DNA from 2 places in the Yoonia sp. R78084 genome. Region 1 is predicted to be linked to the other one. Evidence: riboswitches for the same ligand, from Rfam matches in the RefSeq annotation. Region 1 holds a riboswitch; the other holds the start of a gene.

Region 1 (7,436 bases):
GCCGCTTTGGGGCGATGATGTTGACTATGCAGACGGTCACTCAACCGAGCTGGAAGATGTCGCAATGGATGTTGCGGCGTTCCTGATGTGGACAGCCGAGCCGAAACTGGTTGCGCGCAAGCAGGCAGGTCTGACCGGTTTTCTGTTCCTGACAGTTCTGTCCGTGCTGCTGTACCTGACAAACAAGCGTCTCTGGGCACCACACAAGCACAAAGACTAAGTCAAACAGATCAAACAAACACAAAGGCCCGCCGTTATGGCGGGCCTTTTGCATTCTGTAAGGTGGATCTTGCTCCACCTTACCCCAGATAAGCCCTGAGCGCGGCCGGTGGATCATCAAACAACGCATCGGTCGCAACGGGCGCATGTACCTGACCCGCATCCACGAGCGCAACCATATCCGCAATCCGTCGCGCATCAGCCGGATCATGGGTGACCATCACGACAGTCTTTCCCGCCGCGGCCAGCTTGGATTTCACCAGATCGAGCATTTCATCCTTGAGAGCGGGGCCAAGCGCGGAAAAGGGTTCATCCAGCAAGACGACAGGTCGATCCGCCACAAGAACGCGTGCCAGCGCCACGCGACTTTGCTGCCCACCCGACAATGCAGCGGGTTTGCGTACTTCCATACCAGCCAATCCAACCTCTGCGAGGGCCGCAGCAACCTGGCTCCTTTCTTCCTCGCGCAACCGCAGGTCCGGCCGCAGCCCCAAACCGACATTCTGCGCCACGGTCAAATGTGGAAACAGGTTATTGTCCTGAAAGAGCATACTGACAGGCCGCTTACCTGGCTCTTCATCCGTCACATCGATACCGCCAAGGATCACGCGACCTGACACAGGCGCAAGAAACCCCGCCAGACCCGCCAAGAACGTCGACTTTCCCGCACCGGACGGCCCGATCAAAGCCACCGCTTTGCCGCGTGCGAACACAATATCCGCACACAAAGAAAATGCGCCTTGCTGCAGGACCAGGTTTTCACATCTCAACACGTCCACGCCCCCATCGGTCACAGATCCAGAACAGTGCAAAACTCAGCACCACCAGTAACAGCGCCGCACTTGCCGCTGCCTCCATCCGGTAGGCACCCATCAAACGATACATCGCCAGCGGCAGTGTCTCTTGTCCTTGGCCCGCAAACAAGGCGATCACGCCCAAATCACCCATGGACAAGGCCGCCGCCAAACCCGCCGCAAACCCCAGCGGACGCCGCAGACGGGGCAGAACAACCCATCGTAGCCACGTCCATCCGCGCATATCCAGCGCGAGCCCTAAACGGCCATAGCTTTGGTTGATCTGGTCAACAGTCGGGGCAATGGCGCGGAGCGCGAAAGGCAAAGCGAGTGTCGCGTTCACCAGCATGGTCACCAGCAACGCAACATCAGCCGGACGGACAAAGGGAAACACGATCAGGAATGCACCCGTTCCAACGACCAATCCAGACGCCGCGAGCGGCATCACACCAACCACAGACACCATGGCGCCACCACGCAAAGCCAGCGCAAGGGCCATCAAGACGCAAAGCGCCGCCGAGCCGATGGCGACACAGAGCGACCGCAATGCCGCAGCCCAGACCGTTGCAGGCATGTCGGGGAACGCGGGCAGCCCGCGGACCACGATCATCCCCAAGGGCAGCAGTAGAAAAAGTGCGGCCATAGCGATTACAGCATAGTCCACCACAGGCCGCGGCAAATCCCAACGCTGCACGACACGGTCCATGCCGGCACCCATCGGATCATTCCCTGTCACCTCCCACGCCAGAGCGGCAGCCAACACACAGAGCCCGAACTGGATGCAGGCCAGCAATGCGGCCCGTCCCAGATCGAAATCGAACCGGACCGCCTGATAGATCGCCAGTTCAACTGTTGTTGCCCGCGGTCCGCCGCCCATCGTCAGGGCAACGGCAAAACTGGTCAGACAAATGAGAAAGATGACCAGAAACGTACCTGGCACCACTGAACGGAGCATCGGCCATTCGAGCAACCGGCCAACCGGTGCATTCAGCGATGCCGCAAGGCGAAACCGCTCGGCGGGGATTGAGAGCCAGCCTTGCAAAATAAACCGCACCGCCAAGGGCATGTTAAAGAACACGTGGGCCAGTACCACGCCGTGCAAACCGAAAATCGAAACAGGCTGAAACCCCAGCCAGACCAGGCCATCATTCAAAAGACCGCCGCGGCCAAAAATCGCCAGAAGACCAAGCACCGCGACAATGACCGGTAGAAGGAATGGTGCCCCGAGCAGGGTAATCAGCAAATCCCGCCCGTAGAAACCACGCCGTGCCAAAGCCCGCGCTACGGGAATAGCCAGCAGGACACTCAGCAGCGCAGACAGAAACGCCTGCACAAGCGTAAACCGAACCGCGGCCCAATCCGCAGGGGCGAGGCCACCCATCCATTCGGCACGCCAGCCAACAGCCGCCAGCGTGCCAAGGGTGAGCACAAGCACCAGCGCCGCAGCTGCGACGCCGGGCCAGCGCGGTGTTACTGGGACAAGGCTGTGCGCCATTCGTCCAGGGCCGCATCACGCATGGCGGCTGCATCTTCCGGTGACAACAAGAGTGATGTTTCAGGCGTCATCAAAGTTTCGAACCCGTCAGGCAGGCCCGCAGCCGGAATGACCGCCGGATACATCCAGTTCGTTGTGGGGATCAAGCTTTGGAACGCGTCCGACACCATGAAAGCAAGGAACTGATCCGCCAGTTCCGGCTGATCGGTGCCTGCGACTTTGCCCGCCACTTCGACCTGCATGTAGTGCCCTTCATCAAAGGCCCATGCGACCTTGCTGTCGTCTTCCTCGGCAATTAGGTGGTAGGCAGGCGAGGTCGTGTAGGACAAAACCGCATCAGCCTGACCGTCAAGGAACATGCCGTAAGCTTCGGACCAACCCGGTGTGACAGTTATGATGTTGTCGGCCAGATCGGCCCAGAGCGTTGCAGCTCCATCGCCGTAAGCGGCCTTCACCCACATCAACAGACCCAGACCGGGCGTGGATGAGCGGGGATCCTGAATGACAATCTGGATGTCACTGTCGGCCAAAGCACGCAGGGATGCCGGCGCATCCGCACCTGCATTTCCGACGAAGGCGAAATAGCCCCAGTCGAACGGCAGGAAATCCGCATCATTCCATGCAACAGGGAGATCAAGGTCCGCAGCAACGCCATGCGGCGCAAATAGCCCCGTCTCGCGCGCAGCGGCTGTCAGGTTTGTATCCAGCCCCAAGACGATATCAGCCTCTGTGCGCGGCCCCTCCAGTTGCAGACGGGCCAGCAGGGAAGCCCCGTCACCTGCGCCCACAAATTGCAGATCACAGGCGCATTCCGCCTCGAAAGCGGCTTCAACCGCAGGGCCGGGGCCCCATTCGCTGGTAAAGCTGTCGTAAGTCATGACTTGCAGCACAGGCGTATCGGCGAGTGCAGCCGAAGCACAAAGAGCAAGTCCCGCGACAACTGGCAGATAGGTGGTGTTTTTCATCGTATCCTCCAAATGCGACGGGCGGATTGGGGGATAGCGGGATTGCCATACCTTCCCTCCGCCGGTCTTAACCGGTTCAGGTTCAACGGGTCCGCGTGCTACGCATCTCAGCCATGATTGGCCCCCCGAGGTACGCCCTAGGTATTGCGGAATAGACCGAAGGACAAGGGAAACCTCTTGAGCCTGATTGTCACCCCCGCTAGACCCCATGTGCAAAGGGAGATGCCCATGTCGATCAACAGCTTCGGACATTTGTTTCGTTTCACTACTTGGGGTGAAAGCCATGGGCCTGCCTTGGGTGCCACGGTTGACGGCTGCCCGCCCGGCGTGCCGCTTGAGGCGCCGATGATCCAGCAGTGGATGGATAAACGCCGCCCCGGGCTGAACAAGAACACAACCCAGCGGAACGAACCTGATGCGGTGAAAATCCTGTCCGGCGTCTATGAGGGTAAGACCACAGGTACCCCGATCCAGTTGATGATCGAAAACACCGACCAGCGGTCAAAAGACTATGGCGATATCCTGAACACGTTCCGTCCCGGTCATGCGGATATCACCTATCACCAGAAATACGGGCTGCGCGATCCACGCGGTGGCGGGCGGTCTTCGGCGCGCGAAACCGCGTCGCGCGTGGCTGCCGGCGGTGTGGCGCGCGAGGCGATCAAAGCGATTGCGCCGAACGTAGAGATCAAGGGCTATATGACCCAGATGGGCACCAAAGCGATTGATCGCAGCAAGGTCGACTGGGACCAGATCGACCAGAATGATTTCTTCTGTCCCGACGCCGAAGCAGCCGCCGAGTGGAACGACTATCTGGCATGGCTGCGCAAGGACGATCACAACTCGGTCGGCGCAATCATCGAGGTTGTCGCGCGTGGCGTGCCTGCGGGCATCGGCGCGCCTGTTTACGCCAAGTTAGACACTGATCTGGCCGCTGCGATGATGTCGATCAATGCCGTGAAAGGCGTGGAAATCGGTGAAGGCATGGCTGCCGCTGCGCTTACCGGACGCGACAACGCTGACGAGATTTTCATGGGGCCGAACGGACCGGAGTATTCCTCGAACCACGCAGGCGGTATCCTTGGCGGGATCAGTACGGGGCAGGACATTGTCGTGCGCTTTGCCGTGAAACCAACCTCTTCGATCCTGTCGCCGCGCAAATCCATCCGCATGGATGGCACCCCGACCGAGGTCGTGACAAAAGGACGGCATGATCCTTGTGTGGGTATCCGCGCAGTCCCTGTCGGTGAAGCGATGATGGCTTGTGTGATCCTTGATCATCTGCTGCTGGATCGCGGTCAAACTGGCGGCGTGCGCGGGCAGATCGGGTAAGGTGGATTTCAATCCACCTTACTGTTTGGACAGCTGAACCGCCAAAATACCACCTGCGATAATCGCAACGCCCAGCACATCCAGCACGCCGATCTTTTCGCCCAGAATGATCGCAGCGGTCGCGACCCCCAGAAACGGGTTGAGAAAGTGAAAGGTCGAGGCCCTGACCGCGCCAATCCGGCCCACCAGCAAGAACCAAACCAGCGTCGCACCCAATCCTGGCACGATTGTTGTGTAGATAAACGCGACCCCCAACTGCCAGTTCCACGTGACATCCCAGGTTTCAATTGTGAGGGCTGGAACCCACAGAAACGCACTCCCCACCAGCATCTGTAGACCGACGATCATCAGGACATTTCCGCCTGACGACGCGCCCAAGACAGCCATAGTGGCAATAGTCAGCGACACAACCCCGATCACACAAAGGACAACCCCGAAGAGATCGACGCCACCTTGCAGCCGCGCTCCCATGATCAGAACAACGCCAACAACACCGGCAATCAGGCCAATGATACCCAGAGGCCGCACTTTATTGCCGAAAACCAGCCATCCCGACAAAGCCACCAGCAACGGCATGGTCGAGGCAATAATAGCCGCCAAAGACGCAGGAATCGTCTGCATGGCAACAAAATTGAGACCCAAATACAACGCGTTCTGACAGACACCAAAGATCACGACGCCTGTCCACTGCCGCCGGCTCAGCCGCGCTGACTGGCCAAGCAGAAACGCGATGCCCACACCGATCACACCTGAAATCAGAAACCGGAGTGCCAGAGCACTAAGCGGCGGCGCATACTCGACAATCACGCGGGCAGAGGTGAATGCCGACGACCACATCAGCGCGAACGCCAGCCCCATCGCGATTGCTTTGATGTCCATGTGATCCCCTTTGGTGCCGAGTTACGCCGAGCGTACGGCTGATTGCAAGGCTGGACTGTTATCGCGCCGCACTGTGCATCCCGAAACGAAAAAGGCCGCCTTAACCGGCGACCTTTCCCAAACTCTGCATCCGGCCCGAGGGCCTGCGATGGCTTAGCCGTTCACGCTGTCTTTCAGCGCTTTTGCGATTGTCATTTTGACAACCTTGTCGGCTTCTTTCTTGATCTGCTCACCCGTGGCAGGGTTGCGGACCATACGCTCTGGGCGCTCGCGGCAATAGATCTTGCCAACACCTGGAAGTGTCACAGCACCGCCGCCGGAAACTTCTTTGGTGATGATGTCTGTCACAGCATCAAGCGCAGCACCGGCTGCTTTTTTGTCCATGCCTGTTTCTTCTGCAAGTGCAGCAACCAGCTGCGCCTTTGTCATTGGTTTTGTCGCCATTTTACTGGTCTCCCTCGTTCGCCCCAGCAGTAGGGCCTATTACCCGCACATTTAACGGTATGTTGTGGGACACCACAATGATTAGTGTGCCATTACAAGTGAAAAAGAGCAGGTTTCCGCACTTTTTGACTGTTTAGAGGAAAGCTGTCTCTTCAAAGCTGCGCAATTTGCGGCTGTGAATGCGCTCAAGCGGCATTTCGCGCAACCGTTCCATCGCACGAATACCGATCATCAGATGGGCTGCAACCTGCGTTTTATAGAACTCCGACGCCATGCCCGGCAATTTCAACTCGCCATGCAGGGGTTTGTCGCTGACGCAAAGTAGCGTGCCATAGGGGACGCGAAACCGGAACCCGTTGGCGGCAATCGTGGCGCTTTCCATATCCAGCGCAATCGCACGTGATTGGGAAAGCCGTTGAACTGGGCCAGCCTGTTCGCGCAATTCCCAGTTCCGGTTGTCGATGGTTGCCACGGTGCCTGTGCGCATGATCCGCTTCAACTCATACCCTTCAAGCTTGGTCACATCAGCCACAGCGGTTTCCAGCGCAATCTGGATTTCCGCCAGCGCCGGAATTGGCACCCATACAGGCAGATCATCATCAAGCACGTGATCTTCGCGCAGGTACGCATGAGCCAGTACGAAATCACCCAAGCGTTGCGAATTCCGCAAGCCCGCACAGTGCCCGACCATCAGCCACGCATGGGGCCGCAGCACGGCGATATGATCGGTCGCCGTTTTCGCGTTCGACGGACCCACACCGATATTGACCAACGTGATCCCCGCACCGTTCTTGCGCTTGAGATGATAGGTGGGCATTTGCGGCAATTTCGCGGGCATCGGAACAGGCGCATCGGCATCCGATATTTCGACATTCCCGGTACTCACAAAGCTGGTGTAGCCGCTGTCGGGGTCCGCCAGCATCTGGCGCGCGAAGGATTCAAACTCCTCAACATAGAACTGGTAGTTGGTAAAGAGCACGTGGTTCTGGAAATGCTCGGGCGCAGTCGCCGTATAATGCGCCAGACGCGCCAGTGAGTAATCAACGCGCTGTGCCGTGAATGGCGCCAAAGGGTGCGCCCCGTCAGGGTACTGAAAACCCGAGCCGTTCACGATGCTATCATGTGTCGTGCTCAGGTCCGGTACATCAAATGCATCGCGCAGATTGAATTCCATCGACCCGTCATGTGGCACCGTCAATCCCGGATCGTTTGCCGCAGCAAAATGCACCGGCATTTCTGTGCCGGATGCGCCAATAATCACAGGTACACCGTGACTGGCCAGCAATAGCCCGATTTGTTGTTCAAGAT
Region 2 (7,436 bases), 1.1 Mb from region 1:
GATAAAGAACCGTTCCGCAGACCTTCGACAAAGGCATGATGGGTATAGTCGCGCCATGGACCCGGGCAACCGGCCCGCCAATGGGCAAAGGTTTCACCATAAACGGAACCGGTCATGCCACGGCCCCCAGAGAGTGGGTATTATCAGCAGGATGGCGTGACGGGAACTGACCCACATCAGCCGTAACCGTCCCGTATGTCGCACAGCGGCCAATGTGATTTGCAGTGGTTAAAATAGTGGTTCTCATAGCATACTCACTCTGATTTGGGGTAAAGGCTGACAAAATGGTGTGTGGGGCCGTGGCCTTTGCCGACGGACAAATCACCAGACCGCTCAATGGCTGTTGCGACATAGGATTTGGCGGCGGATGTGGCCTGCGCGACGCTGAGCCCTTTGGCGAGATGTGCCGCCAAGGCAGACGAGAGCGTACAGCCGGTACCGTGGGTATTTGCCGTTGCGGTGCGCAGGCCCTCAAACCACGTCACATCGTCATTGGTCACAAGGCAATCGGGGCTGTCCGGCCCCTCAAGATGACCGCCTTTCATTAACACGGCGGTCGCACCCAGATCACAGAGCGCCTTGCCTTGCGCTGCCATCGCATCACGCGTGCTCGCAGGGGCAGCGCCCAGCAAATGCGCCGCTTCGGGCAAGTTCGGCGTCAGCACCGCAGCCATCGGCAAGAGCACGTCACGCAGCGTTCTGACTGCGTCCGGTTGCAGCAATGCCGCACCCCCTTTCGCGATCATCACAGGATCAAGCACAATTGGAGTCCCCTTGTATCTGGCCAGTGCGTCCGCCACTGCGGCTGCAATATCCGCGTTGGCGATCATCCCGATCTTGATGGCGTCCACGCGGATATCGGCAAAGATGGTTGCGATCTGGTCGTGGACAAAGGCGGGTGGTACAAGATGGATGCTCTCGACACCTGTCGTATTCTGCGCCGTCAAAGCCGTGATGGCGGCCATCGCAAACGCGCCATTGGCGGAAATCGCCTTGATGTCGGCCTGAATGCCGGCCCCGCCCGACGGGTCGGACCCGGCAATACTCAGCACGTTGGGTATCATGCGCGGCCCTCCGGTTGGAACGTCGCGAATGCACGGGATGCGATGCATGGGTCAGGCTGGCCGCAAATGGCGGAGACAACGGCCATGCCATCTGCACCGCTGGCAAGAACACCGCTGATATGATCGGGCTTCAGACCGCCAATCGCTACGTTCGGCAACGATGACAACGCGACCAGCTGCGCCAAACCGTCGAAACCTATCGGCTGCGCATGATCGGTCTTTGTGGCCGTGCCAAACACAGGGCCCAGACCGAGGTAGTCCACCAAAGACGGATCAGCATCACGCACCGCTTGCGGCGTTTCGCACGACAGCCCGAGTATTTTGCCCGGACCCATGATCGCGCGCGCCTGTGCAGGCGAGATATCCCCCTGCCCGATATGCGCGCCATCCGCGTTGGCCGCCGCAGCCGCCACGACATCATCATTGATCACAAGCGGCACGCCTGACCCTTGCAAAGCTGTTTTCAGGGCGACAGCCAGATCGGTCCGCTGGGCGGTGGTGGCGTGTTTATCGCGCAACTGCACCATGGTCACACCGCCCGCCACAGCGCGGCGAACATTCTCCACAACGCCGATCCCCGCGCAAAGCCGCGGATCGGTGACCAAATAGAGACGCAATTGATTTCTGAGGGTCCCCATCAGCCGATGACCCCCGCCAGATCGTCCGGCTGGGCAGTGGCGAGTGCATCGAGGAAATGCATCTGAAAACTGCCAGGCCCATGCGCACGCTTTGCGGCGGCGCTTCCTGCGACTTTGAAATGCGCAAGGGCTGCAAGTGCTGCATCAAAGGCGGAACCGGTCGCAGCGTAGGCCCCCATCAATGCGGTCTGCGAACAGCCCAGCGCGGTGACCTGTGGCATTAGGGCCGAGCCACCCGAGACCTCTGCCTCTCGCTTGCCATCGGTCAGGTAATCAACGGGCCCTGTGACAGCTACAACTGTGTCAAACTGCATCGCAAGCGCCTTTGCAGCGCCCTGAGCAGCCGACACACTATCCCCGCTATCTACACCTTTGCCAGCACCGACTTCGCCCGCAAGCGCCAGTATTTCTGACGCATTGCCACGGACAATCGCGGGACGCTGGGCCAGAAGTTTCTGTGCAGCTCCCCGGCGATACGCCGAGATGAAATGCGCCACCGGATCCAGAACCCACGGAATGTTGTGTGTGTTTGCCACTGCCGCCGCCTCTGTCATACTGGCAAACCATGGCGCGGAAATTGTCCCGATATTGATTGAAAGCGCGCCGCAAAGCGGGGTGAACTCGGCCACTTCTTCGGCTGCGTGGACCATCGCAGGCGAGGCACCCGCCGCCAAAACGACGTTTGCCGCGATATTCATCGCCACATAGTTTGTCATGCAATGCACGAGGGGTTTTTGGGCTCTAAGGGCAGTCAGGAGGTCGTGCGCGGCCATGGTCATTCCTCTTTTTTGCAGGCAAAAAGAGGGACTATGTATGCAGCGCAAAGAAACATACGACCTCCCTCCGCCAGCATTATCTGGTTCAGGTTCAAAGGGTACATCTCAGCCTTTCGGCGCCCCTGGTGACTAACTGGCTATTGGTTTTCGCGCCGCGCGTCAAACAGTATGAAACACTTGCGCGCGACATGCGGACATACGCCGCACGTCATGGCCGCACTGTTTCATGCGCGCAGCAAACCTTGCTGGACTCCGCTGCGGACGGCTGCGCCCTGCCCTGTGCACCATTACAATTTCGCACGGGTTTCAGGCGATATCTGCAACCGCCGAACAGGATCGTGCAGCCGTCAAACGACTGTTACAATCAGGACTCTAGAGGCCGCCACCAAAAGAAAACCCCCGGCGGGAACGCCGGAGGTCTGTACGATCTTGACAGCTAAGCTGCTGTCTTATCATCCATTATTGGATTCAGGACAAGGCTAGTCAATCCGCGCTGTGCAGTCGCTTTATCCTAGAACTTTTCGATTGGAGTAAACTCCTTTTCGTCAGGCTCGCTTTCGCTTTCGCCGCCGCTGTCGCCACTGTCACGCGAGGCCAGACCGACAAACAGCGCCACAACAGCAACAGGAATAACCCAGCTGGGAATACTGCCGGCAGCAGGTGCAACCTCGACCGGATCTTCTACGACGACGGGCGCTTCTACGATCTCGTCGGCCAAGCCACCAGCCGTTGCAGCTGTTCCCGACAACGCAATGGCCGTTGCTGCGGTGAGCGTAGCCTTAATTCCCTTAAACATACCCTTCTCCCTTTCTTTTAAAGTACTGTCGCGTGTTATGCTAAGCAGCGGGCTTACTTGAAGCAAGAAAAAGTTAACGATAGTGAAGACAACGGCACATGAAGGTTTCAACCTATCAGGCCTGAGGCACGCTGACACTAGGATGGCAAAATGGGCGTTTCAAATCGATGGCAGAAGTAGACGACGCCTTGCGCAACCTCATATCTGGACCCGCGCGCATGACCTGTGTCAGGTCCGGTCGTACGGTTGATCGTCCCGCGTTCGGGCAGCTGGTTGATGCCCGTGCAACGGAGATCAAAAAGCACATACCGCCAAGCCCTGCCCGCATCGTCATTGCGATAAATGACCCCATCGACTGCCTTGTCAGCCTCTTTGCTGTCTGGCAGTGCGGCAAATGCGCTGTCATGGTCAATCCGGACATCAAAGACAAGGAACGGGGAAATGTGATCGCAGAGCACTGGCGCATCGCTATGGCTTGAAGACGGCCACGCGGTTCAGCCCCTTGCCTTTGATCCTCGCGATGATGACATCAAGAACGCCGCACTCATTTTGATGACGTCTGGCACGACAGGCGTGCCCAAAGGCGTGACCCATAGTCTTGCCGGACTGCAGGCGCGACTTGAAGAAAACCTCAAGGCGATCGGTCCAGCGGCGCTGCAGCGGACCCTTTGCACCCTGCCCCTGTTCTTCGGCCACGGGCTGATTGGAAACGCGCTCACGGCACTCTACGCAGGACAGCATCTCTTTCTTTGGCCCAAGGTGCAGATGAACGAACTTTCCTCTTTTGGGGCCACTCTCGATAGCAACGGGATTACGTTCTTCAGTTCCGTTCCATCATTCTGGCGTATGCTTCTGGCAATATCACCCCCGCCAAAAGCGCCGATGCAGCGCGTCCACGTTGGTTCAGCGCCGCTATCGGCGGACCTGTGGCGGAAAATCGGTGAATGGTGCGGGACCGGAAATGTCTTTAACACATACGGGATGACAGAAACCGCAAACTGGATTTCCGGCGGAGCCTTCGCTGAAACCGAAAGCACCGACGGCTATGTCGGCCGCCCTTGGGGTGGTGAATTCAGGGTTCTCCGCGACGGGCATCTGCATGTCACTGGCGAGGGGGAAATCGCCGTCAAGAGCCCGGGCCAGATGCTGGGTTTCTGGCGCGATGCAGACAAGACGCGCGAAACGATGATGGACGGTTTTTTGCTGACAGGCGATCTGGGGCAGCTCTCGGCTGACCAGTCACTCCGGCTGGTCGGACGCAGCAAGAACGAAATCAACATCGCGGGGATCAAGGTCCTTGCCGAAGAAGTTGACATGCTGCTTGAGTCACATCCAGACGTTGCGGAAGCATGTAGTTTCGGTATTCCGGATGCCGTTTCAGGCGAGCGCGTCGCAGCGATCGTCCGGGCACGCACCCCCGATCTGCTTGCACAGGATCTGATCCTGTGGTGCCGAGAGAACGCGCGGGCGGACGCGGTGCCTTCCAAGATTGAAATTGTTGGTGAAATCCCCAAGAATGACCGCGGTAAGATTGCAAGAGTTGATGTCAAAGCAAGGATGATTGCCAAATGGTCCTGAAACTCATGCGCCGAAAAGAGCCCCCTGATCCCTATCTGTGCAAGCCGATTATTACCGATCGCTTCAATCTGGTGAACTGTACGCGTCAGCAAGCCATCAAATCCACAGCACCGTGGCGGACCGACAGTGAAATTCTGCATAACCTGATGATGCCCAAGGCAGCCTACACCGATTTTCAGTGGGTCAAGGTCATCGGGCGGCCAGATGGTCACTCGCGGTTCTTTCATGCGATTGTTGCGAAAGAGATCAAAGGCACGATCGGCACGCATAGGGTGACCATCGACAGGTCAGGCAATGCAAGCCTTGCACTCGTCATCCATGCGCGGAGTTGGTGGGGCAAGGATGTCTTTGAAGAGGTCCGTACAGGACTCATGGATCACTTTAGCGCCTCTGACCGCGTTGTCCGGTTTCAGGGGCGTGTGCTCAGTCGCAACTTCAGTTCAATCTACAATTACAACAAGATGGGGTTCCGCATGATCGGCTATGATCGCAAGGCGTGGCTATCCCCCGTCACAGACGAACATTGCGATACAATCTATTACGAGATGCTGGCAGAAGACTGGCAAAAGAAACGCAATGGACAGGACAAGACAGATGCACAGTGAGGCCGTCTCGATCATCGCCAAAGCGCTTGGTGTGAGCGAAGAGAGCATCACCGCAGAAACGAGCCTGATGACGACCACGGAATGGGATAGTCTGGCACATTTTCGCATTGTCTTGTCTCTGGAAGAAAGACTTGGGCGCCCGCTCAATCCTGTCGAAATCACAACTCTGATAGATTTCTCTGCGGTACAGACGCTTTTGGACCACGCCTAGCGCCCCTGTCGTTAACAGAGGGCCCGCATGCCTTGAACGGTAATGGGACGGCACAGCACTTGGCAGCCCAAGCAGGCCTTTTCTTCGGGCAATAATCCCGCATATGGCACGCGCCCAAAGACTTAGTCGCGGATACGCTGCTCGGTTTCCGGATCGAACAGATACAGTCTTTTCGTCTCGAAGGTCAGACCAACGCGCTGGCCTTCCGAAACACGCTTATCGCCACGTTCCTCGACGACAATCCGCTCGCCATCTTCCGTGAGCAAATAGGCATATGAGACCCCACCAAGGCTTTCAACCAGATCGACGGTCACGGCGTCACCCGCCGGATCAATCGTCAGATGCTCGGGGCGCAGACCCACAGTGACACGCCGCCCCCTGTGGCCACCTGCGAGACCGGTCGGCACGGTCTGCTTGAGACTATTTATTTTCACACCCGCTTCGGTGATTGTTCCATCCAGAAAATTCATTGCGGGGCTACCAATGAAACCCGCGACAAACTTGTTGTCGGGGTCGCGGTAAAGCTCCATCGGTGCGCCGACCTGTTCAATTCGCCCCAAGCGAAGCACAACGATTTTATCGGCCAGCGTCATTGCCTCGACCTGATCATGCGTGACGTAGATCATCGTTGCGCCGATTTCCTTATGCAGACGCGCGATTTCCACCCGCATTTCCACACGCAGCTCGGCATCAAGATTGGACAGCGGCTCGTCGAACAAGAATACGTCCGGCCCGCGCACGATGGCGCGTCCGATGGACACGCGCTGACGTTGCCCGCCTGACAGAGCGGCGGGTTTGCGGTCAAGATAGTCATCCAGTTTCAAAATGCGCGAGGCCTCGGCCACTTTGGCCGCGATCACGTCCTTGGGGTGTTTGTTCATGCGCAACCCAAAGCCCATGTTCTCCTTGACGGTCATATGCGGGTAAAGGGCGTAGGTCTGGAACACCATCGCCACGCCACGGTCCGAGGGGTCAAGCCGTGTCACATCACGGGCACCGATATGCATCTGGCCTTCGGTCGTTTCCTCCAACCCGGCGACCATGCGCAGCAAGGTTGACTTCCCGCAGCCGGAAGGACCAACGAAAACACAGAACTCACCATCATCAATCTCAAGATCGATGCCGTGAATAACCTGAACGTCGCCATATTTCTTGATGATGCTGTGCATCGTGACACCGGACATATCAGGCTCCTTTGATAGACTGGTTTTGGTGGCCCTTTGTGAGGGTGCGGATCGTCTCGACTTCACGGGCCTCATAAGCCCTGCCATCTGGATAAAGCAGGTCATGGAACCAAAGATCATCCGTTGCGTGCCCTCCATGGGCGCGCACGAGATCATGGGGCCAAGCCAGATGCGTTTGTGAGCGGCCCTGCACCAATCCCCATTGGAAGCAACCCACCTTGCGGTCGTGGTACATGGGCAACTGGTCGGGAATTGTGCTGTCCACCGCCCGTGCCATCCATTCGGTACAGAGCATCGGACGATCGAGAACGGACAGATAATCAATAAAGCGCTCTACCTGATCGGTGCGCCAATAGGCGTGGAACGTGATGATGTCTGAATGCAGCAATGCGCTGCGGTCAATTTCTGTCTGATAGGGGTGTGCCGCCTCGCCCGGCAATGGTGTTGTCCAGGCAGCAACCGTCAAAGGCTGCATGGGATATTGCGAGCGCGCCCATGCAAAGGCGCTTTCCATCAAGGCAAGCGAATGGCTTTCGAGATCACGGGGGTAGCGCGAAAAGCCGTCTTTGCTGAATTGCATCCTG

Evidence for each region. A riboswitch is a leader RNA that binds a small molecule or an ion and turns the genes downstream of it on or off. The one in region 1 is predicted to bind thiamine pyrophosphate.
Region 2: another riboswitch for thiamine pyrophosphate. It lies ahead of thiM (hydroxyethylthiazole kinase); the one in region 1 lies ahead of thiB (thiamine ABC transporter substrate binding subunit).

The regions. Positions count from the first base shown of each region.
Region 1 covers NZ_CP138993.1:3,163,667-3,171,102, reverse strand. The annotation lists gene SJY29_RS15880 (cytochrome c1) at 1-220, shown strand, start outside; gene SJY29_RS15875 (ATP-binding cassette domain-containing protein) at 300-992, opposite strand; gene SJY29_RS15870 (thiamine/thiamine pyrophosphate ABC transporter permease ThiP) at 979-2,508, opposite strand; gene thiB (thiamine ABC transporter substrate binding subunit) at 2,484-3,473, opposite strand; TPP riboswitch at 3,510-3,611, opposite strand; gene aroC (chorismate synthase) at 3,702-4,805, shown strand; gene SJY29_RS15855 (DMT family transporter) at 4,824-5,684, opposite strand; gene SJY29_RS15850 (HU family DNA-binding protein) at 5,838-6,128, opposite strand; gene SJY29_RS15845 (AMP nucleosidase) at 6,262-7,436, opposite strand, start outside.
Region 2 covers NZ_CP138993.1:2,073,037-2,080,472, forward strand. The annotation lists gene SJY29_RS10515 (TenA family protein) at 1-116, opposite strand, end outside; gene thiD (bifunctional hydroxymethylpyrimidine kinase/phosphomethylpyrimidine kinase) at 255-1,064, opposite strand; gene thiE (thiamine phosphate synthase) at 1,061-1,702, opposite strand; gene thiM (hydroxyethylthiazole kinase) at 1,702-2,475, opposite strand; TPP riboswitch at 2,524-2,612, opposite strand; gene SJY29_RS10535 (hypothetical protein) at 2,990-3,274, opposite strand; gene SJY29_RS10540 (hypothetical protein) at 3,442-3,753, shown strand; partial or broken gene SJY29_RS10545 (AMP-binding protein) at 3,797-4,420, shown strand; gene SJY29_RS10550 (hypothetical protein) at 4,589-4,852, shown strand; gene SJY29_RS10555 (GNAT family N-acetyltransferase) at 4,843-5,457, shown strand; gene SJY29_RS10560 (acyl carrier protein) at 5,447-5,668, shown strand; gene SJY29_RS10565 (ABC transporter ATP-binding protein) at 5,791-6,852, opposite strand; gene SJY29_RS10570 (hypothetical protein) at 6,854-7,436, opposite strand, start outside.